Regions from separate parts of the Rhizobium sp. BT04 genome, predicted to be linked through region 1. Evidence: riboswitches for the same ligand, from Rfam matches in the RefSeq annotation. Region 1 holds a riboswitch; each other region holds the start of a gene.

Region 1 (5,456 bases):
CCGGTGCTCGATCTCGGCCAGCAGCCTGTTGTCTCTACGGATACTTGGCGGCTCGAGGTGCGCGGCCTCGTCGAAACGCCGCTCACCCTCACCTGGGCCGCCTTCCACGCGATCGAGCAGAGCACTAAGGTCAGCGATATCCACTGCGTCACCACATGGTCGCGCTACGACAACAAATGGAAGGGCGTCTCGACGCGCGATCTGCTCGATCTCGCCATGCCCAAGCCGGAAGCCGGTTACGTCATGCTGACCAGTTATGACGGCTATACCACCAACCTGCCGCTCGCCGATTTCGCCGCCGAGGACGCGATCCTTGCCACCGCCTGGGAAGGCTTGCCGCTGACGGCGGATCACGGCGGCCCGATGCGCCTGGTCGTGCCGCATCTCTATTTCTGGAAAAGCGCCAAATGGCTGCGCCGCATCGAGCTTATGCCGGACGACGAGGCCGGTTTCTGGGAAAAGAACGGCTACCACATCTACGGCGATCCGTGGCGCGAGCAGCGCTATTCCGACGATTGAGCCTCCGGCCGCAGCAAGCGGCGAAGCGCATAAAAACCAACGCCGAACAATGCGGCAAGCCCCGTCAACGATGCCATACTGGCTGGATGAAGCGGTACCTTGCTCCAGTGCGGCTTGACAACATCGGCGGTGTTGAAGGCCTCGCCGCTGAACCGGCAGGTGACGAGCGCAAGGCCGCGCCGCACCATGTCGGCGTCGACCGCGGAAATGATTTCACCCGCCGCAGCGCTCTCCCGCGGCATCTCACGCATCGAAAACAAGACGGCCTTGGTCGCTGCGAGATAGGCATGGGCGCATTGGTTGAACGGGCTTTCCTCGTCCGTCACGCTACCCGGCATCCGGCCCCATAGACAATAGGAATACTGGATTTCGGCATAGTTCAGCACGCGGCGGAACCGCTCGTTGGTATCGACCGCTTGCGACGCAAGGTCAATGATCCCACTGCGATAGTCTGAAATCACCGCCATCTCGCCATGGGAAATCTCGGGGATATCCAGCCCGGCATGGCTGCCGCCGCCGCTGCGGCTATGGGCAAAGGCGTTTCCGGCAACCACGCAAGAAAAGGCGACGCCGACAAACGCCGTCGACAGGAGCGGTATGGTTCGGCTGCTTTTCATGTTTGCCCGAAAAGTTCAGGGCGCCGGTATGCGGCGCCCCTCGATGCATTCAGTGAAACGCCGTTGCCGGCCGACCTCGTTGCGGCCCGCCTTTCACGGCAAGCTGCTTTTCCGCCAGCACTCCGAAGGCGAGGCCCAAGGTTGCCCAGAGGATCACGTGCATGCCGAGCGAGGTCGTGCGGAACCGCCAGAGCACCATCGCCGAGAAATTCTCCGGCACCTCGTTGATCGGCGGCAGCAGATAGAGCACGAGGCCGATGAAGACGAGATAGGCGATGCCGGCGATGATCGCACCGTTCCAGAGACCGAAACGTTCGGCAAGACGGCGCGACAGCGCCACTGTGGCAACCAGCGCGGCAAGCGAAACGACGATCATCAGGAAGAACATTTCGGTCCTGACGCCGATCGTGTCGGGATTGCCGACCGCCGGCGGATTGGCCGGATACTTGATCCCGGGAACAAGAACGATCGCCACGAAGGCGGCAAGGGCGATGACCGCCGAAGTGCCGCGCGCCGAAAGGCTGCTGAAGCGCCCGTGCACGAAAGCGAAGGCAAGCGCAAAAAGCCCGCCGACGGCGACGCTGTAGGCCATGACGCCGGTAAAAAGGCCGAGACCGGCCTGCGTGGCGCGACTGACGATTTCAGGTTCAGCAGCTTCGCCGGCCGCCTGCGCAGTCGCCGCCTCGAAGGCGATGGCCGCATCGACCAGCGGCTCGCCGAAGGTATGGGCGAAGGCAAAAACGAGAATACCGGCAATCAGGCCCGCGAGCATGCCGCGAAGCAGAAGGTTTCCAACCATGTCAGGAACTCCCCTAAAGCATGTCGCGCAAAACTGTGTGAGCGGTTTCGCGAGAACGACATGCGCAAAACAAGACCTAAGGCGCGAGAAGCGAATCTGAAAGATCGCGACGCGCTTTAGTGGCAGGGAAAGCCGAGGAGATGACGACCGTCATGCACGAATTCGTGCACATACATGCCATTGAACAGCGCCATTGCGCCTTCCTCGGTACCGACGAAATAGAGGACGATGAGCATCAGCAGGCCGCCGAAGATCGCCCAGGGCAGGATCTCTCCTAAGGGGATCGGCGCCGGTACTGCTGCGGGCGCGAAAGTGGTGTCAGACATGTATTCCTCCGGGAATGACGCGTTCAGTCGAAAGAGTGCTTACGCAGGTGGGTCTGACTTCCAACGCGAAGAGCTTTCGACACGCTGGTCACAGTGGCGCGACCGTGCCGGATTTCCACCGGCTTCCAAACCCGCAACAGCACGGTTATATCTGCACGCCGAAGAGACTGTCAACGAAACTTCACAAGCCGGCAAAGACGCTGGAGCCGCATTCCGGGAGATCAGAACGATGGTGAATACGCGCCTCACCTGGATCTGCCACGGCGCGACGATGGCAAGCCGCAAAGCCCTGTTCCCGCTCGACGAACCGCTGGAAGACAAGGCGGAGGAAGAAGCGGCCAGCATGGCTGCCCCTCCCCGCGCCGACCGTATCGCCACGAGCCCCGCCTTACGCGCGCGCCAGACCGCGGAAGCGCTTCGCCTTGACGCCCGGATAGATCAGGCGCTTCGCGACTGCGACCATGGCCGCTGGGCCGGCAGGTCGATCACCACGGTCGAGGCAGACGAGCCGGCAAACCTCCTGGCCTGGATGAGCGATCCGGAAGCTGCCCCGCATGGCGGCGAGAGCCTTGTTGATCTGCGCAGGCGGGTCGCCAGCTGGATGGACAATGAATCCAGCCTCGGCGGCCATGTGATCGCCGTCAGCCACGCGGCCGTCATTCGGGCAGCGGTGGCGCATGTGCTTCAGGCGCCACTCCCTTCCTTCTGGCTGAGCGACGTCGAGCCACTCGCCGTCATTCACATGACCACTGATGGACGGCGCTGGTCTCTACGCTTTCCGCATTAGAGCCCGAGGCCGCTGTAACACCTTGAATCGCTGCATAAACTTATCCAGCCTTACACAAGCAAATCGCGTCATCTCTATTGAACCCGGTTTGGCGGGGACTACTTCCTTATCCCAAGGAGATGGAAGAATGACATATGATTGGAGTGGGGAGCGCACGCGACGCTTGCGTTTGATGCGTTTTGCCACAGTCACAGTTCTGGTCGGTCTCATCGTCAGCGTCCCGCTGCTGATCGTCACCGCCTGAAGCACGAAAGGGCGAGCGGTGCCATGGCACGCTCGCCTTCGTTCTTTTCACACGCCAGTCTGCAATCACGACGAAGACCGCGCTCAGCGTTTCTCGGTCTCGCAAAAGCACCCCTCTGGTCCCTTGACGGTACAGCAACAGGCTGCCGCCTCCGATAATTCGCCTTCTGGTTTCAACGAACATTTCAGACTTTTGTGCTACTTCCGCGAAGGTTGGAGATGGAGAAGGCGTGGTGCCGGTATTTTTCCAGAGCAGGGCCGGAAGGCAATGTGTGTCGATCGTCGGGTTCGGGATCACTCTCTGGCTCCTCGGCACGCTGCTGCAGCTTGACGACAGCCTTGCCTTCTTCATGACCGGTTTCGGCGAATACGGCGCCGACAAGCTCGTTCTGGCGCTGGGCATCGCCGGTGCCATGAGCTTCATCTATTCGGTGCTGCGCATCGCCGACCTGCGCAAGGAAACGGAACAGCGCGCCGCCGCTCAGGCAAAGGCCGATTGGACCGCAACCCACGACCACCTGACCAAACTGCCGAACCGCTACGCCTTCGAGCGCAAGATTCTTTCCCGGCCGATCAAGACCGACGAGGCCGAGATCGAGGAGTGGGGCCGCAACGTCACCCTCTTCTCCGTCGACCTCGACGGCTTCAAGAAAGTTAACGATCTCGTCGGCCACAAGGGCGGCGACGTCCTGTTGATCGAGGTTGCCAGACGCATCTGCGCGCTCGGCAATGCCGACTGCGTCTATCGCTTCGGCGGTGACGAATTCGTCATCGTCGCGTTCGCCCTGACGGCGCAACGCGAGGAGCGTTTTGCCAAGCTTTTGATCCAGGCCATTACCCGGCCGATCCATATCGATGGCTTTGCCGTCGAAGTCGGCGCCAGCGTCGGCTACGACCGCTGGGTCGAGGGAGCCGAACCCCTTGAAGATGCCGCCCATCGTGCCGACCTTGCCATGTACGAGGCGAAATCACGCGGACCCAACCATTATTTCGTCTTCGAACCGTCGATGCAGGACAAGGTAACGGAACGCGCCGCGCTGGAAACCAGGCTGCGTGCTGCAATTTCCACCAAGGCGATCAAACCCTTCTATCAGCCGCTGATCGACCTGAAGTCCGGCCAGCTCTGTGGCTTCGAGGCCTTGGCGCGCTGGATCGGCGATGATGGTGTCAACATCCCGCCGCCTGTCTTCATTGATATCGCCGAGGAGACGGGCATGATCACCGCATTGTTCGAGGATCTTCTCGCCCAGGCCTGCAGCGACGCACTCACCTGGCCGGAGCATGTGACCTTGTCCTTCAACGTCTCGCCGGTGCAGATGGAAGACAGGCTCCTGACTTCCCGCATCCTCAAGGTTCTCTCGGCAAGCCGGCTGCCGCCGCAGCGCCTGGAAGTGGAGATCACCGAAAATGCGCTGATCCAGGATCCCGCCATCGCCGTCGTCGTTCTCGACGAACTGCACGCGGCCGGCATCCAGATCGCCCTCGACGATTTCGGCACCGGCTATTCGAGCCTCGCCCAACTCGCCCGCTATCGTTTCGACAAGATCAAGATCGACAAGAGCTTCATCGCCACCTATCGCGACGACGAACGCCAGGAAAAGATCGTCCGCGCCATGCTCGGCCTCGGCAGGAGCCTCAACATCAAAACAACAGCGGAAGGCGTTGAGGAGCATAGCCAGCTCGCCTTCCTGCTGCAGCTTGGCTGCGATATCGGCCAGGGCTATCTCTTCGGCAAGGCGATGCCCGCCGCCGAGGCGGGCATCTTCATCAGCGATCGCAATACCAGTCTGGCCTCCACGGCCTGACGGAGCGCTCTACCCTTTGTTTTGACGCGATTCCCGGCAAAACCGCTTAGCGCTTTGCCTGGGAAAACCGCTTTGCACTCTTCCTGGAATTTGCTCTAAAACACCTGCCGCAGGATCACGAACAGCACGAAGGCGATCGCGATCGAGGCCGGCAGCGTCAGCACCCAGGCCATCAGCATGTTGCGCACGGTCGACCATTGCAGGCCGGAACCGTTCGCCGCCATGGTGCCGGCGACGCCGGACGACAGAACATGCGTGGTCGAGACCGGCAGGCCGAGATGATCGGCCGAGGCAATGGTGACCATCGCCACCACTTCGGCTGCCGCGCCCTGGCCGTAGGTCAGATGCGTCTTGCCGATC
Region 2 (5,456 bases), 340 kb from region 1:
AAGTATCGATGATCTTCTCCGGCCCGATCTCGTAGGCGTCCTGGTAATAATCGAGATTGTCGTTGGTCATGAACGGCGCCGGATAATAGACGCGGCCGATCTTGCCTTCCTTGCGGATCTCGATCTTCGAGACGATCGGATGGATCGAGGAGGTCGAGTGGTTGATGTAGGAGATAGAGCCTGTCGGTGGCACCGCCTGCAGGTTCTGGTTATAGAGGCCGGAGGCCATCACCGCCGTCTTCAACGCCACCCAGTCTTCCTGCGTCGGAACGAGGATTCCGGCATCGTCGAACAGCGCCTGCACCTTTTCGGTCGCAGGCTTCCATTCCTGCTCCGTATATTTGTCGAAATAGTCGCCGGAGGCATATTTCGAATTTTCGAAGCCCTTGAAGCTCTGGCCGCGTTCGACCGCCAAAAGGTTCGAGGCGCGGATCGCGTGATAGGTCACCGTATAGAAATAGATGTTGGTGAAATCGACGCCTTCCCTGGAGCCGTAGAAGATGCGTTCGCGGGCGAGGTAACCGTGCAGGTTCATCTGACCGAGGCCGATCGCATGGCTCTCGTCATTGCCCTTCTCGATCGAGGGAACCGAGGAGATGTGGCTCATGTCGGAAACGGCCGTCAAAGCCCGGATCGAAGTCTCGATCGTCTTGCCGAAATCGGCGGAATCCATCGCCGCGGCGATGTTCAGCGAGCCGAGATTGCAGGAAATGTCCTTGCCGAGATATTTGTAGGAGAGGTCGTCGTTGTATTCGCTCGCCTCGCTGACCTGCAGGATTTCCGAGCAGAGATTGCTCATCGAGATGCGCCCGGCGATCGGGTTCGCCCGATTCACCGTGTCCTCGAACATGATGTAAGGGTAGCCGCTCTCGAACTGGATTTCGGCGATCACCTGGAAGAATTCGCGCGCCTTGATCTTCTTCTTCGAGATGCGGGCGTCCGCGACCATCTCGCGATACTTTTCCGTCACCGAAATCTCGGTGAAAGGCACGCCATAGACGCGTTCCACGTCATAAGGTGAAAACAGGTACATGTCCTCACTATTCCTAGCGAGCTCGAAGGTGATGTCCGGCACGACGACGCCGAGCGACAGCGTCTTGATGCGGATCTTCTCGTCGGCATTTTCGCGCTTGGTATCGAGGAAGCGCATGATGTCGGGGTGGTGGGCGTTCAGATAGACGGCACCCGCCCCCTGGCGCGCGCCGAGCTGGTTGGCATAGGAGAAACTGTCTTCAAGCAGCTTCATCACCGGGATGATGCCCGACGACTGGTTTTCGATCTGCTTGATCGGCGCGCCCGCCTCACGGATGTTGGTCAGCGACAGCGCCACGCCGCCGCCGCGCTTCGACAATTGCAGCGCCGAATTGATCGATCGGCCGATCGATTCCATATTGTCTTCGACCCGCAGCAGAAAGCAGGAGACCAGTTCGCCACGCTGCTTCTTGCCGGCATTGAGAAAGGTCGGCGTCGCCGGCTGGAAACGGCCGGAAATGATCTCGTCCACTAGGTCGCGGGCAAGTGCCTCGTCGCCGCGCGCCAAGGCCAGCGCCACCATGCAGATGCGGTCCTCATATCGCTCGAGATAGCGCTTTCCGTCGAAGGTCTTCAGCGTGTAGCTGGTGTAATATTTGAAGGCGCCGAGGAAGGTCGGGAAACGGAATTTCCTGGCATAGGCCTCGTCGAACAGATCGCGGACGAAATTGAAGGAATACTGGTCGAGAACCTCCTGCTCGTAATAACCCTCGGTCACGAGGTAATCGAGCTTTTCCCTGAGATTGTGGAAAAACACCGTGTTCTGGTTCACATGCTGCAGGAAATATTGCTTGGCTGCCAAACGATCCTTGTCGAGCTGGATCCGCCCCTCATCGTCATAGAGGTTCAGCATCGCGTTCAGCGCGTGGTAGTCGACCGCATCAGCCGCTTTCAAAGGGCGTTCGCCGGCGGGATGAGCAAAAGTGTTATGCGGTTTTGCGCCCGCATCCCGCGTCAGAGTTGTTCCCGTGTCCAAAACCGTTCCATTCCGTGTTTGACGTTGGCGAGGTCGTCTTCGGTGCCCAGCAGCTCGAACCTGTAGAGGTAAGGTACCTGGCATTTCCGCGAGATCACGTCGCCGGCGAGCCCGTATGTCTCGCCGAAATTGCTGTTGCCCGCGGCAATCACGCCGCGGATGTGTCCTCGGTTTTCCGCATCGTTCAAGAAACGGATCACCTGCTTGGGAACGGCCCCCTTGCCGCCGTCGCCGCTATAGGTCGGCACGATCAGCACGAAGGGTTCGCGGATATGGAACGCGTCTGCACCGCTTGAGGGAATGCGCGCCGCGCGCAGTCCGAGCTTGGCGACGAACCGATGGGTATTCTCGGACCGGCTGGAATAATAGACGATCAGCCCCATCGCTTTTCCGATCAGGAAAGTGCGCTGATCATGTCGGGACGGAAGCCCGCCCAATGCTGCTCGCCGGCGATGACGACCGGAGCCTGCATGTAGCCAAGGCTGCGGACGCGATCGAGCGCTTCGGCATCCTGCGAGATATCGACGATGTCATAGTCGACGCCCAGCCGGTCGAGGGCGCGGTAGGTGGCGGTGCATTGGACGCAGGCAGGCTTGCTGTAGACGGTAATGGTCATGATATTCCTCGTGACGACGCGATTGGGACGCAGGACATCGATCGGAAATCTCTTGATATCCGTCGAAAAACACTCTGATGTTTTGCAGCTATGCGGCTCGTTCAGCCGCCGGGCGTGATCCGCCCTCTTGGTGCGGGCGGCGGCCTGGACTGAGATACTGACATGACTTCACCCCGAAGTGACTCAATGCGAAGGTTTCGGGGGCGAAGGTTCGGGCCTGCGAAACGCGATGCGGAGACATCCCCGCAGCCATGCAACGCGACCATCCGGACACCCCGCCCGTGGACGTTTTGTTCGAGGCAGGTCTCCTGGCTCACGGGTCAAAGCACCCTGCCCCAGCCTTCCCGGAGCATCATGCTCCAGTGACCTGAAATCGGACAGTTGCTCACCGCTTACAGTTGCGGGGGCAGCTCCGGCATTGCCGCGCCATGATGGCGAAGCGCACCGAATTCCCGTCTTAGCCGCCGATCCTCACGAATCGACGGAACCTCGAACACTAGATATAGTACCTCAATCCAAATTCGCGTCAACGGATGGTTTTTGCCTTGCGTTACGACAGGTTTGAAATTGCTGTATTCCTGTGAAAAACAGGGATAACCAAAGCTTAAAGAAAGCAGGCTGTGGAGAAAGCCTTGATGAGAGCCGGCTATGGCCGGCGCCAAGATTTCGATTCGAGATCACGCCCGAATCGTCGATGGGACATCCCGCCGGTGACCCGCGATGTTATATCTTTATCCGAAGCAGCCTGAGCGCATTGATCGTCACCAGCACGGTGGCGCCGGTATCGGCGAGGATCGCCGGCCAGAGTCCGGTGATGCCGGCGATCGTCGTCACCAGGAACACCGCCTTCAGCCCGAGCGCGATGGTGATATTCTGCAGGATGTTGCGCATCGTGCGTTTGGACAGTTCGATCATCCGCGCCACGTCGCCGACGCGTCCGTGCAGCACTGCGGCATCCGCCGTCTCCAGCGCCACATCGGTGCCGCCGCCCATGGCGATGCCGATATCGGCAGCCGCCAGCGCCGGCGCGTCGTTGATGCCGTCGCCAACCTTGGCGACGACAAAGCCCTCGCGCTTCAATTCGCCAACGACCTGCTGCTTGTCCTCCGGCATCATCTCGCCGCGCCAGTCGATGCCGAGCATGCCGGCGACGGCCGCCGCCGTCCGCTTGTTGTCGCCCGTCAGCATCATCGCCTTGACGCCGGCCGATTTGAGCGTGGAAAGCCCCGCCTGCGCATCCTCGCGCGGCTCGTCGCGCATGGCGATCAGGCCGGCCGTGGCACCGTTGACGAGCAGCACCGATACGCTCTTGCCCTCGTCGTTCAGCGTCGTGATGCGTGCATCCTGTTCGACGCTGAGCGCCCCCCGCTCGCGAGCGGCAGGCGGCGACAGCAGATCCAGCGTCTCGCCGCCGACTTTGCCGCTGACACCCTTGCCCGGCAGTGCTTCCAGCTCGAAGGCCGGCGGCACGGGAACGCCGTCCGCCTTGGCGCGGTTGAGGATCGCCAGCGCCAAGGGATGGCTGGAACCCTTCTCCAGCACTGCGGCCCGCGACAGCAACTGCGCCTCGCTCAATCCGAAGGAAACCAGATCGGTCACCTGCGGCTTGCCTTCCGTCAGCGTGCCGGTCTTGTCGAAGGCGACCATCGTCACCTTGCCGAGCGTTTCCAGGACGGCACCGCCCTTCATCAGCAGCCCGCGCTGGGCACCTGCCGAAAGCGAGGCGGCGATCGCCGCCGGCGTCGAAATGACGAGCGCGCAGGGGCAGCCGATCAGCAGGATGGCAAGGCCTTTATAGACCCATTCACTCCAGAAGCCGCCGAGCAACAGCGGCGGAGCGACCGCAACGAGTGCGGCGACCACCACCACGCCGGGCGTGTAATAGCGCGAGAAGCGATCGATGAAACGTTCCGTCGGCGCCTTGGATTCCTGCGCCTCCTCCACCAGCTTGACGACACGGGCAATGGTATTATCGGCAGCGGCCGCCGTGACGCGAACCCTGAGTACCGCATCGCCATTCACCGTGCCGGCAAAAACGACGGCATCGACACCCTTGCGCACCGGCGTGCTCTCGCCCGTCACCGGCGCCTCGTCGATCGCGCTCTCGCCCGAGACGATGATGCCGTCCGCCGAGATGCGGTCGCCCGGACGCACCATGATGATGGCGCCGACGGCGAGGCTTTCCGCCGGCACTTCGCGCGTCTGGCCATTGTCTTCGAGCAACGCGTTCTTCGGCACCAGGGCCGTCAGCGACTGGATGCTTTCGCGCGCCTTGCCCGCCGCCACGCCCTCCAGCAGCTCGCCGACGAGGAACAGGAACACGACGGTTGCCGCTTCCTCGCCGGCATTGATGATGACGGCGCCGACGGCGGCGATCGTCATCAGCATCTCGATTGAAAACGGCGTTCCCGAGAAGGCAGCCATGACCGCGCGCCGCGCGATCGGCACCAGGCCGACCAGCATGGCGATGATGAAGGCGTAGGAGGCGATCGCAGGCACCAGATGGCCGATGGCATAGGCGGCAATCAGCGCCGCACCTGAAAGGATGGTCAGTCTGCCCTTCTTGCTCTGCCACCAGGGACCGGCCATCAGCGCATGGTCGTGCCCATGCAGACCTTCGATTTCCTTCCCGCCGCGGGCATGGCCATGATCATGGCCCGCATGATCGTGATTATGACCTTCGTGATCGTGATGGTCATGGCCCGCGTGATCGCCGTGGTCGTGATGATCGTGCGCGCCACGGTCATGCGCGGGTGCTGCGTTTCCGGCAAAGGGCGAGACCGAATAACCGAGCCCCGTCACCTTCTTCTCGATCGCCTTGAGGTCGCTGCT
Region 3 (5,456 bases), on a different replicon from region 1:
TTGTTCTCCCCGTCTTGACCGCATTACGCGACAGGCCGGGCAGCGATGCTTTGCATTTTCAGATGCAATTGATACATTATCGGAATTCTTGGGGAGATAACCTTGCTGCAGCGCTCGACGGAACGGCTCGATATCGATCTTCTTATCCTGCCGGACACCAACCTGATCCTGATCGCCTCGGTCATCGAGCCGCTGCGCGGCGCCAATCGCATTTCCGGCAGCGAACTCTATCGCTGGCGGCTGCTGACCCCGGACGGGGAGCCGGTCCCGACCACCAGCAATATCGCCGTGCCCGTCCAGGGGATTTTTCGGGCGATGACCGAGGATGCGCCGCTTTTCGTGCTGGCCAGTTACAACTGGCGGAAAAGCGCGACGCCGGCGCTGAAGATGCAGCTCTCCCAGGCTGCCCGCTACCGCAGGATGATTGCCGGCATCGAATCCGGCACATGGCTGCTGGCCGAGGCAAGCCTGCTCGACGGGCTGCCGGCGACCGTCCACTGGGAGGACTATGAGGATTTTGCGTTGGCCTATCCGCAGGTGCGAGCCGTCAAGGATCGTTTCGTTATCGACGGCAAACGGCTGACGACCTCAGGCTCGCTTCCGACCGTCGACCTGATGCTGGAGGTGATCCGGCAGCGGCAGGGTTATTCGCTGGCGCTCGAAGTCAGCCGGCTGTTCCGCTATGAGCAGCCGTCCTTCCATGCCGATGAGCCGCTCTCCGCGGCTTCGGCCGGGTTGCGTATGCACGATCCCCGCGTGGCGCAGGCAGTAAAACTGATGGAGGAGCATATCGAGCAGCCCCTGATCCTCACGCGGCTCGCCCGCCGGGTGGGCATCAGCGCCCGGCATCTGCAGGATCTTTTCCAGCAGAGCATTGGCGCGCCGCCGCATGTGCATTATCTCGCCCTGCGCCTGAACGCAGCCCGGCGCAAGGTGATCGAGACGACAGCCTCCTTCGCTGATATCGCGGCGGCGACCGGCTTCAACTCGGCCTCGGCCTTTGCCAGGAGCTACCGGGCGAGTTTTTCCGAAAGCCCGTCCGAGACGCGCCGCCGCTTGCGCCGCCGCATCACACCGACGTAGGCTGGAAGGCGTCTCGCAACATATCCGCTAGTTCGCGAACTGCCTCACTGGATCGGTAGGGATTGCGCCGGAGCACGACTTTCGAGGAATCGACCGGCGGAAAACCGTCTTCGGCGGTGAGCTCGCGGCAGCCGGGCGGAATGTTGCTGCGGCACAGCGTGGTAACGGCAAGGCCCGCGGTGACGGCATTCTTCAGCCCCGAGCCGGTATCGGCGATGAAGGCGATCCGGTAATTGCGGCCGATCTGCTCAAGCGATCGGAGCGCATAATCGCGCGACCATGCGGAATTGCGATAGGTCGCAATCGGCAGGGGATCAATGTCGTGCAGCCGATGAACCATTGAAGTAACCCAGACTGTGGGGTCAACGCAGAGGACCTCGCCTTTCGTCTGGTCGCTCCAGTCGAAAACGACGGCGAGATCGAGTTCGTCCCGCTCAAGGGCGGCGAGGTTACGGACGGTATAGTCGCAGGATACGGTGACCTCGACGGCCGGGTGGCGCACGGCGAAAGCCGCAAGGGCTGCCGGCAGCACCGTCTGGCTGTATTCCTCGGGAATGCCGATGCGCACCGGCCCATCCAGCGGTTTGCTGCGGATCGTCGCGGCGGCCTCGCTCAGCAGGTCGATGATCCGGCGGGCATAAGGCACGAGCTGTATGCCCTGGCGCGTCAGCAGTACACCGCGGGCACCGCGCTCGAACAGCGTTTCGCCGATCGTCTCCTCGAGCTTCTTGATCTGGCTGCTAACCGCCGATTGCGTCCGCCCGATGCGCTGGGCAGCCGTCGAGAAATTCGACGTCTCGGCCACGACAAGGAAGGTCCTCAGGAGCTCGCTTTCAATAGGTTCATGCATGGGCAGCCATAGAAAAAATCGATAACAGCTATCTCTACTATTCGTTTGTCTGATGTCAATTCCTGGCGCACAAAAGACCCGCGTTCGACTTCCTTCTTTGAGACCATCTGCGTGACCATTGAAAATCCGACCACGCGCCTCGCCGGCAGCGAGCACGAGAAGGGTGTGCTTCTCATTGTTGCCGCGACGCTTGCCTGGAGTGCGAGCGGCGTCTATTCGCGGCTGCTCACAACCGACGTATGGACGGCGATCGCCTGGCGGTCATTGTTCGGTGGCCTGTTTCTGCTGATCCCCTGCCTTTTCCTCGAAGGGGGCATCTCGCGGCGGCAATGGCGTTCCGTCTTCCATCCGAGCGGTCTGGCGATGATCGCCTGCCAGACCTTCAGTCAGGGATGTTTCATCGGGTCGCTTTACATGACCACCGTTGCCAATGTGACGATGATCTATGCGACGACTCCGTTCATCGCGGCGCTGTTCGGCTGGCTGATCCTCAAGGAGAGGGTGGCCCGGCGGACCATGATTGCCGGCGGCATCTCGCTCCTCGGCGTCGCCGTCATCGTCGCCTCGTCGATCGGCGGCGGTACCGGCTGGGGCGACCTGCTGGCGCTCGGCATGACCGCGTCCTTCGCGCTCGTCATCATCATCCCGCGCATCAGCCCCGGCGTGCCGAGCCTGCCGCCGACCGTCGTCAGCGCCTTCCTGACCCTCATCATCTTCGCGCCGTTCGGTTCGGTCGGCTCGCTCGACCTGCACAACTGGATCGTCCTGGCCGCCTTCGGCGCCACCAATTTCTCCCTGGCGCTGGTGCTTTTCCTTGCCGGGGCAAAGCGGATGCCGCCGGCGGAAGCCGCGCTGATCGGCACGATGGAAATCGTGCTGACACCCTTCTGGGTCTGGCTGCTGTTTTCCGAGCAACCGCCCGTCGCCACCTATTTCGGCGGCGCGATCATCCTCGGCGCCGTGTTCTGGCACACAGCGATCGACGCCAACCGCGGCCGGCGAACGCATCGCGCCTAAGCCGGCCATCTCCCGCCAGACGGCAATCAAATCTTCCCGGACGGTCCGGAAAACCGCCGTATTCGCGGGATCAATTATTGACCCTGCGCAGCGCGCTCCTGCGACTTCACCGACTGTCGTCTTTGAGTTGCACCCATGTCGTTTTTTTGATCGCTGTTTTCCGTCAGGCATGGTTTGTTTGTGGTGTTCAAGGCGCTATCTCGCAAACTGGCGAAATGGCCCATCGGGAAGCCGGCCTGACGCCGGCGCTGCCCGCAGCGGTAGAAGAACTGAAATCCTCACGGAAATCGCCGGAAAGATCCGGAAAGATCTCGCGATGGATCGAAAGGAGTTTCTGGAGCCGGACACCAGCTCTTGCGCGGCAAATCGACGGATTGCGGCGGGCGATCACGAACGACAGGCCAGACCGTGGCGTTCACTCTTCTCCTCCACCAATCTGTCCCTTTTGCAAAATCCGAATATCGCCCGATGCGGCGGTATCCGGCGCTGTCGACACCGGGCTGCAGAGGAGGCAGGCCGGAGGGAATGTTGCCATCGGCTGCATCGGTTGCAGATCGAGGCATTCAAACACGTGGGAGGAATCCATGAGCAAGAATAGAGGCGTCGTTTATCTCCGGCCGGGCAAGGTCGAAGTGCGCGACATCGACGACCCGAAGCTGGAAGCGCCCGATGGCCGCCGCATCGAGCACGGCGTGATCCTGAAGGTGATCTCGACCAACATTTGCGGCTCCGACCAGCACATGGTCCGCGGTCGCACGACGGCGATGCCGGGCCTGGTCCTCGGTCATGAAATCACCGGCGAGATCATCGAGAAAGGCGTCGACGTCGAGATGCTCGACATCGGCGATATCGTCTCGGTGCCGTTCAATGTCGCCTGCGGCCGTTGCCGCTGCTGCAAGTCACAGGATACCGGCGTCTGCCTGACGGTAAACCCGGCCCGCGCCGGCGGCGCTTACGGCTATGTCGACATGGGCGGCTGGATCGGCGGACAGGCGCGTTACGTCACCATTCCCTATGCCGATTTCAACCTGCTGAAAATCCCGGATCGCGACAAGGCGATGGCAAAGATCCGCGATCTCACCATGCTCTCCGACATTCTGCCCACCGGCTTCCATGGCGCGGTGCGTGCCGGCGTTGGCGTCGGCTCGACCGTCTATGTCGCCGGCGCCGGCCCTGTCGGTCTTGCGGCTGCGGCTTCGGCCCGCATTCTCGGCGCTGCGGTCGTGATGATCGGTGATTTCAACAAGGACCGTCTGGCGCATGCCGCCAAGGTCGGCTTCGAACCGATCGACCTGTCGAAGAGCGACCGTCTTGGCGACATGATCGCTGAGGTCGTCGGCACCAACGAGGTGGACAGCGCCATCGATGCGGTCGGCTTCGAGGCCCGCGGCCACTCCGGCGGCGAGCAGCCGGCGATCGTGCTCAATCAGATGATGGAGATTACCCGCGCCGCAGGTTCGATCGGTATTCCCGGCCTCTACGTCACCGAGGATCCGGGCGCTGTCGACAATGCCGCCAAACACGGCAATCTGTCGCTCCGCTTCGGCCTCGGATGGGCCAAGGCGCAGTCCTTCCACACCGGCCAGACTCCGGTGCTCAAATACAATCGTCAGCTCATGCAGGCGATCCTCCACGACCGACTGCCGATTGCCGACATCGTCAACGCCAAGGTCATCCCGCTCGACGATGCCGCCGCTGGATATGAAAGCTTCGACCATGGCGCGGCGACGAAATATGTCCTCGATCCTCATGGAGAGGTCGCGAAGGCCGCGTAACGATTGCGACCAAGGACTTTACCTGACAGGGATGGCCGGTGGAAAACCGGCCATTCCGCTTTGTCACATGACAATTTGATTGACGAACTACTGGATGCTGAACGGGAAATATTTTGCGTTGATCATGTCATAGGTCCCGTCGGCCTTGATGGTCTTCAACGCTTCGTTCAGGCGCGTCAGACGCTCCTTGTCATCGAGGCGCAGCGCGATCCCGGCACCTTCACCAAAATAGGTGATATCGACCAGATCCGGCCCTTTGAACTCGCAGCAGCTTCCCGCCTTGGTGTTGGCAATCCAGTCGTAGATGGCGAGTTTATCCTCGAGGATAATGTCGACGCTCCCATCCGCCAGCCCCTTGTACAATTCGGGCGAAGACCGAAAAATCGTCTTCTTCATTTCCGGATAAAGATGGTTGGCATAGGATTCCTGCGCTGTCGACGACGTCACTCCAAGAACTTTGCCGCTGAGGGCGGCGGGGCTGACGTCACTGATCGACGAATCCTTCCGGGCGATGAACACCGACGGGCTGTTGTAGTATTTTTCAGTGAAGGCAACCTTCTGACGCCGCTCAAGGCTCATCGACATGGATGAGATGATCGCGTCGTATTTGTCGGCAACGAGATCGGGGATGATGTCGTCCCACTTCTCGATGATAAATTGGCATTCGAACTTGCCAACCTCGCACAGCGCATTGGCAATATCGATATCGAAGCCCTGAAGCTTGTTGTTCG
Region 4 (5,456 bases), 1.2 Mb from region 1:
ATCATCGGCAAGCGCAAGGATGTCCGTGATTTCTCCGCACTCAGCCTGATGATCTCGCAGCGCGGCGCCACCTTCTTCACCGACACCTACGTCACCTTCAATCCGAGCGCCGAGGAAGTCGCCGAGTCGACGGTACTGGCGGCCGAGGAAATCCGCCGTTTCGGCATCACCCCGCGTGCTGCCCTCGTCTCGCATTCCAACTTCGGCTCGCGCGAATCCGAAAGCGCCACGAAGATGCGCAATGCCTTGCAGCTCGTGCGCGACGCCGCGCCCGATCTTGAGGTCGACGGCGAGATGCATGGCGAAAGCGCCATCACCGAGGCGCTGCGCAAACGCGTCATGCCGCACACGACGCTGCACGACGAGGCGAACCTGTTGGTCTTCCCGAACCTCGACGCCGCCAACATCACGCTCGGCGTCGTCAAGTCGATGACCGACGGCCTGCATGTCGGCCCGATCCTGCTCGGCGCCGCCCTGCCCGCCCACATCCTCGCCCCCTCGGTCACCTCCCGCGGCGTCGTCAACATGGCAGCCCTCGCTGTCGTCGAAGCATCGCAGCCGGCATAAGCAGGTTCCTCATCTTGTCATGCTCGGGCTTGTCCCGAGCATCTGCAACCGGTTGATATGCAACAGTTATCGGGCGCCCTGCATCGACAGGCGCCCTTTATCCGCAAGCGTATCCGCGCGTTCGTTGCCGGCAACGCCGGAATGACCCTTGCACCAGGCAACGGTCACCAGGGCGTTCCGGGATAGCTGACGATCGACTGACTTCCACAGTTCCGCATTGGCGATCGTTCGGCTCCGGGCATTCCCATTCGGGCTGCTTTTCTTCCAGCCGTTGTTCTTCCAGATATGTCGCCTGACATTGCAGCCTTTGACGGCATAGATGGAATCCGACCAGATGATGACGGCTTCGCCCGTTGCTTCACTATTGATCCACAGGACTGCCTTAAGCACGGCGATCAATTCCATTGAATTATTGGCGGAATCTTCGACGCCACCAAATCCGCACGCGATTTCCACGGCATCGCGATAAGCGACAAAAGCCCAGCCCCCCTGCCCGGAACCGGGTTCGTAGCAACCGTCAACGAAGAGGTGGAGGCCGCGTTGGGCTTCCGATATTCCGACTGTTGTCGCGGGGACGTGAAGCTCGTTGGAAATGCTCGTCATGTTCTCCGCTCTTTTCGCCTTCGCTGCGCCAGCGCGATTTGCGACTGCCTGCCCGCCCCGAAGCGGACATTCGAATTGTACCTCATCCGTTGTGTCAACCATTGACGATGGTGGCGGCAACAGTGCCTATTGCCGACAGGGAACTGTGGGGCAACGTGGATCATGGACAATCCGTCAAGCAGTGCCGGTAAGCGCGCAGTAACCGTTCGTCGTATTCTCAAGGTCAATCATGCCGGCGAGTTCGGCGCAATTCGTATCTACAGGGCACAGATCTGGATGGCCCGCCGGCTGTTTCCTGACATCGTGCCGGCGCTTTGTGACATGCGGAACGACGAAATCGAGCATTGCCGCCTGTTTCGCGACGCAATGCCTTCAAGGCATGCCAAGCCATGCCGCGTCATGGCATTCTGGAGCCTCGGAGGGTATCTGCTCGGTTTCCTGACAGCCCTCGGTGGGCGCAACATGGTCTGGATCTGTACCGAGGCGGTTGAAAGCACGGTTCACCGTCATCTGGAAGATCAATTGGCATCCCTGGACACCCGCGATCCACAGTTGCATGGCCTTATTGCCTCGATTCAGGAAGAGGAATTGGCTCACCTTAGCGAAGCCGAGAAAAATCAGACACGGCACGGCGTCAGCTATGCGCTGCTTCTGCCCATCGTCGCCGCGCTCACCGATCTGATGATCTGGCTCTCTACATGGGGAGACTCAAGCTGGATGCGCGCCGAAATGGCGCGCTCCAGGCAGATCTAGCGGGAAGCTGTCCCGACCTCCCCTTACGGAAGATTGCCCGCGTCTGCTGGATAAGATCACGAAAATGCGCTAGGATTTTCTCCAAGCTTATTAAGAGAAACACGTTAAGAGACAACGTGCGGCGATCGAGGCCGCATTCGATCATCTACCGTTTGTTCATTCCGGGACGAGCCGTGAAACGCCGAAACCTGTCTCTTGCCCTCCTCCTTGCCTTCGCGACGCCTGCCGCCGCGCAGACGAGTGCTGTCTGCGAGGACCTGCGCGGCCGCCTCGCCGACCTGCCGCGAACGATCGGCAATAGCAACGGCCGGGAAGCGCGCCAATATGCCAGCGCCATGGCCGAGCAGAACCTCGAGCTGCGCAAGGTCCGCTCCGAGCTGCGCAGCAATGGTTGCACCTCGGGCAGCATGGTCGTGATCGGCGGCGAGAATGACGATTATTGCGCCGAGCTGTCGCAGGCCGAAGCCCGCATGATCGACAATATCGGTTATCTCCAGGACCGCCGCAACGAGCTGGCCGGCCAGAACGGCGATGATGGCGAGCGCCGCGAACTGATTGCCGCTCTCGACAGCAATGGCTGCAACAGCGAAAACTTCTATCCCCCGGCCGACCGCAGCGCCGCCGACCCCGCCCCGAGTGTCGAGGAGCAGGCGATGCGCACCGATACCTTCATTCCGCTCGGCGGCGGTGAAGAGGTCGATCCGCGTTACGGCCTGCCGCGAGCCGAGATGCTCTCGCCGGTCAGCACCATGTGCGTGCGCAGCTGCGACGGCGGCTTCTTCCCGATCAGCTCGAACGCCACTTCGGTCGATTTCGGCCGCGACGCTGAGACTTGCGCCAAGATGTGCCCGGGGATCGAGACGGAACTGTTTTATCGTGACGTGACGAGCACCGAAGCCTCGAACATGATCTCGGTCGCAACCGGCACGCCCTACAGCGCCATGAAGAACGCCTTTGCCTACAAGAACCGCACGCCCGGCGAAAAGTCCTCCTGCGCCTGCAATCTCACCGCCTATTACGACGAGATGCGCGGCAAGCAAGCCTTGAGCGAACCGCCGCAACAGGGCTCGATCACATCAATCCGTACCAATCCGCCGGCGAAGGATGCTGCCGCTGCCGCGCCGCAGCCATCCGTTCCCGATCGTCCCTATGACCCCACGCAGAACAAGGTCCGCCAGGTCGGCCCGCAATTCCTCGCCGGAGATCAGGGCTCGATCGACCTCGCCAATCCGGCATCGCCGGGCCCGCAGCCGCAACAGCAGTGATTGGCGGAGCCGGGTTTGAGGCGACGCTGTTCAGCGCTCCCGCCGTCCCCAACCGTCGTGAAACACGAGCTCCTCGAGCGGCAGCCGCTGCCGCCAGCCTTTGACGGAGAGTTCCGGCTCGTCGTAGAGCTTGTCGACGAAACCGGCGCAGAGCCAGGCGACTACCTCGACATGCTCGGGTATGCCGAGAATGCTCTTCAGGTCACCCTCGCGAAAGATACTGACCCAGCCGATACCGATCCCTTCGGCGCGGGCCGCAAGCCAGAGATTCTGTATGGCGCAGACTGTGGAATAGCTATCCATCCTGGGATTGTGCGTGCGCCCCAGCACCACGCTGCCGCTGCGGGTGGGATCGCAGGTTACGCATATGCCGAGCGGCGCCTCGACGATGCCTTCGAGCTTGAGGGAACGGTAGACCTGCCGCCGCTCGCCCTCAAACATCAAAGCCGCTTCCTCGTTGGCCTTCGAAAAAGCATCCTGGATGCGCGCTCGCACGGTTGGACTTTTCACCAGAATGAAATTCCACGGCTGCATGAAGCCGACAGAGGGCGCATGATGAGCAGCCGTCAGCAGCCGCTCCACGACATGGTCGGGCAAGGGATCGGGCAGGAACTGACTGCGCACGTCACGCCGCGTCATGATCGCGTGATAAACGGCCTCGCGTTCGGCCAGCGAAAAACCGGACGCCGCCAAAAGGGCATCCTCATCAAAGGGTCGCATCGTCAAATCCCCAACAACGCAACCGCCCGCCGTCCGCGCGGGTTGGGTCTATCTTGCCAGGCCGGTCTTCTGACTTGGCGTCATCCGTCTGCCGCAGCCTTCCCGGCAAAAGCCAGTGGCGTAGTGATGCGGCAAGCGTCGGCCTTACAGCGTTGGGCACGTTCCGGTCTTGCACCGGATTCCCGATTCTCCCGCCTCATCGGCGGGCACCTGACAGCGCATGTATTTCAGGAAAGTGCGGTGGCGGCAAGCCGCGAGCAGGCGGCGCCGGCACGCGGTCGAGAGGACGGCGCGGCATCCGCCGCGATTCCTCATCCTGAGGTGCCCCGTAGGGGCCTCGAAGGACACGCCGCAGCGCCGCTTCTTTCGTCGTTCACTATTTCGCGTCCACGCCGGTGCACCCGCCTCGCCCTTCGAGGCTCCGGCCTTTGGCCTGCGCACCTCAGGATGAGGCTCTCTTGGGCGTTGGTGCACCCGGCTAAGATGACCGTGCGGCTGCCTGGTTTTGTTGCTTGCCCTTGAAGCGTCTGTCTCCAACGCACCGCCCGCCCCGCGTCGGTTTGAAGCGGCTCGGCAAACCCCTTCATCGATAGTTTCTATGGCCCTATCGCCACCGAAGGCGTATGGACGATATAGTCCCTCGCAGCATCCCGGTTGCCGTGCCCCGCCTGACGCCCATGATCCTCGCGGTCGCCCTGTTCATGGAACAGATGGATTCGACCGTGATCGCCACCAGCCTGCCGGCGATCGCAGCCGATATCGGCACCTCGCCGATCGCGCTGAAGCTGGCCGTCACTAGCTATCTCGTGGCGCTGGCGATCTTCATTCCGATCAGCGGCTGGATGTCCGATCGTTTCGGCGCACGCAATGTCTTCCGCCTGGCGATCTTCGTCTTCATGATCGGCTCGATTGCCTGCGCCTTTTCCCATTCGATCGCGGCCTTCGTCGTCTCACGGCTGATCCAGGGCGCCGACGGCTCGATGATGACGCCGGTCAGCCGCCTGCTTTTGGTCCGGGGAACGCCGCGCCACGAACTCGTCGATGCCATGGCCTGGCTCACCATTCCGGCACTGATCGGCCCGATCATGGGGCCGCCGATCGGCGGCTTCCTCACCACCTATCTCACCTGGCACTGGATCTTCTGGATCAACGTCCCGATCGGCGTGCTCGGCATCATCCTCGTCACGCGCTTCCTGCCGGCGGTCGAGCCGCGCAGTCCGCGGCCGATGGATTTTCCCGGCTTCTTCCTCTGCGGCTTCGGCTTTTCCGGCTTCGTCTTCGGCCTGTCGGTCATCAGCCTGCCGGCCGTGCCCGTCGTCTACGGCTACATCACTGTGGCGATCGGCGTCCTTGCCGGCCTCCTCTATCTCCTGCATGCCGGCCGCGCGCCCTATCCGCTTCTCGATCCGAAAATGTTCCGCTATCCCCTGTTCCGGGCGGCGATCCTTGGCGCTTCGAACTTCCGTATGGGGCTCGGCGCCCTGCCCTTCCTAATGCCGCTGATGCTGCAGCTCGGCTTCGGCCTGACGCCACTGCAATCGGGCTCGG

The links. Region 1 has a riboswitch for cobalamin ahead of QMO82_RS18865 (CbtB domain-containing protein). Riboswitches for the same ligand answer to the same signal wherever they lie in the genome.
Region 2: linked by a shared signal. The riboswitch ahead of nrdH (glutaredoxin-like protein NrdH) and the one ahead of QMO82_RS18865 (CbtB domain-containing protein) in region 1 are both predicted to bind cobalamin.
Region 3: linked by a shared signal. The riboswitch ahead of fdhA (formaldehyde dehydrogenase, glutathione-independent) and the one ahead of QMO82_RS18865 (CbtB domain-containing protein) in region 1 are both predicted to bind cobalamin.
Region 4: linked by a shared signal. The riboswitch ahead of bluB (5,6-dimethylbenzimidazole synthase) and the one ahead of QMO82_RS18865 (CbtB domain-containing protein) in region 1 are both predicted to bind cobalamin.

Annotation. Positions count from the first base shown of each region.
Region 1 is NZ_CP125652.1:2,106,472-2,111,927, forward strand. Features, by position in the region: gene QMO82_RS18850 (sulfite oxidase-like oxidoreductase) at 1-519, shown strand, start outside; gene QMO82_RS18855 (hypothetical protein) at 504-1,136, opposite strand; gene QMO82_RS18860 (CbtA family protein) at 1,186-1,935, opposite strand; gene QMO82_RS18865 (CbtB domain-containing protein) at 2,052-2,261, opposite strand; cobalamin riboswitch at 2,290-2,411, opposite strand; gene QMO82_RS18870 (histidine phosphatase family protein) at 2,494-3,048, shown strand; gene QMO82_RS18875 (bifunctional diguanylate cyclase/phosphodiesterase) at 3,525-5,096, shown strand; gene QMO82_RS18880 (inorganic phosphate transporter) at 5,192-5,456, opposite strand, start outside.
Region 2 is NZ_CP125652.1:2,445,913-2,451,368, forward strand. Features, by position in the region: gene nrdE (class 1b ribonucleoside-diphosphate reductase subunit alpha) at 1-2,008, opposite strand, end outside; gene nrdI (class Ib ribonucleoside-diphosphate reductase assembly flavoprotein NrdI) at 1,987-2,391, opposite strand; gene nrdH (glutaredoxin-like protein NrdH) at 2,403-2,624, opposite strand; cobalamin riboswitch at 2,905-3,131, opposite strand; gene QMO82_RS20430 (heavy metal translocating P-type ATPase) at 3,348-5,456, opposite strand, start outside.
Region 3 is NZ_CP125647.1:161,651-167,106, forward strand. Features, by position in the region: gene QMO82_RS00830 (GlxA family transcriptional regulator) at 97-1,083, shown strand; gene QMO82_RS00835 (LysR substrate-binding domain-containing protein) at 1,070-1,933, opposite strand; gene QMO82_RS00840 (DMT family transporter) at 2,045-2,950, shown strand; cobalamin riboswitch at 3,124-3,322, shown strand; gene fdhA (formaldehyde dehydrogenase, glutathione-independent) at 3,535-4,725, shown strand; gene QMO82_RS00850 (transporter substrate-binding domain-containing protein) at 4,813-5,456, opposite strand, start outside.
Region 4 is NZ_CP125652.1:908,461-913,916, forward strand. Features, by position in the region: gene QMO82_RS13000 (NADP-dependent malic enzyme) at 1-567, shown strand, start outside; gene QMO82_RS13005 (ribonuclease H) at 634-1,170, opposite strand; gene QMO82_RS13010 (demethoxyubiquinone hydroxylase family protein) at 1,333-1,923, shown strand; gene QMO82_RS13015 (DUF2865 domain-containing protein) at 2,097-3,188, shown strand; gene bluB (5,6-dimethylbenzimidazole synthase) at 3,219-3,908, opposite strand; cobalamin riboswitch at 3,950-4,137, opposite strand; gene QMO82_RS13025 (MFS transporter) at 4,586-5,456, shown strand, end outside.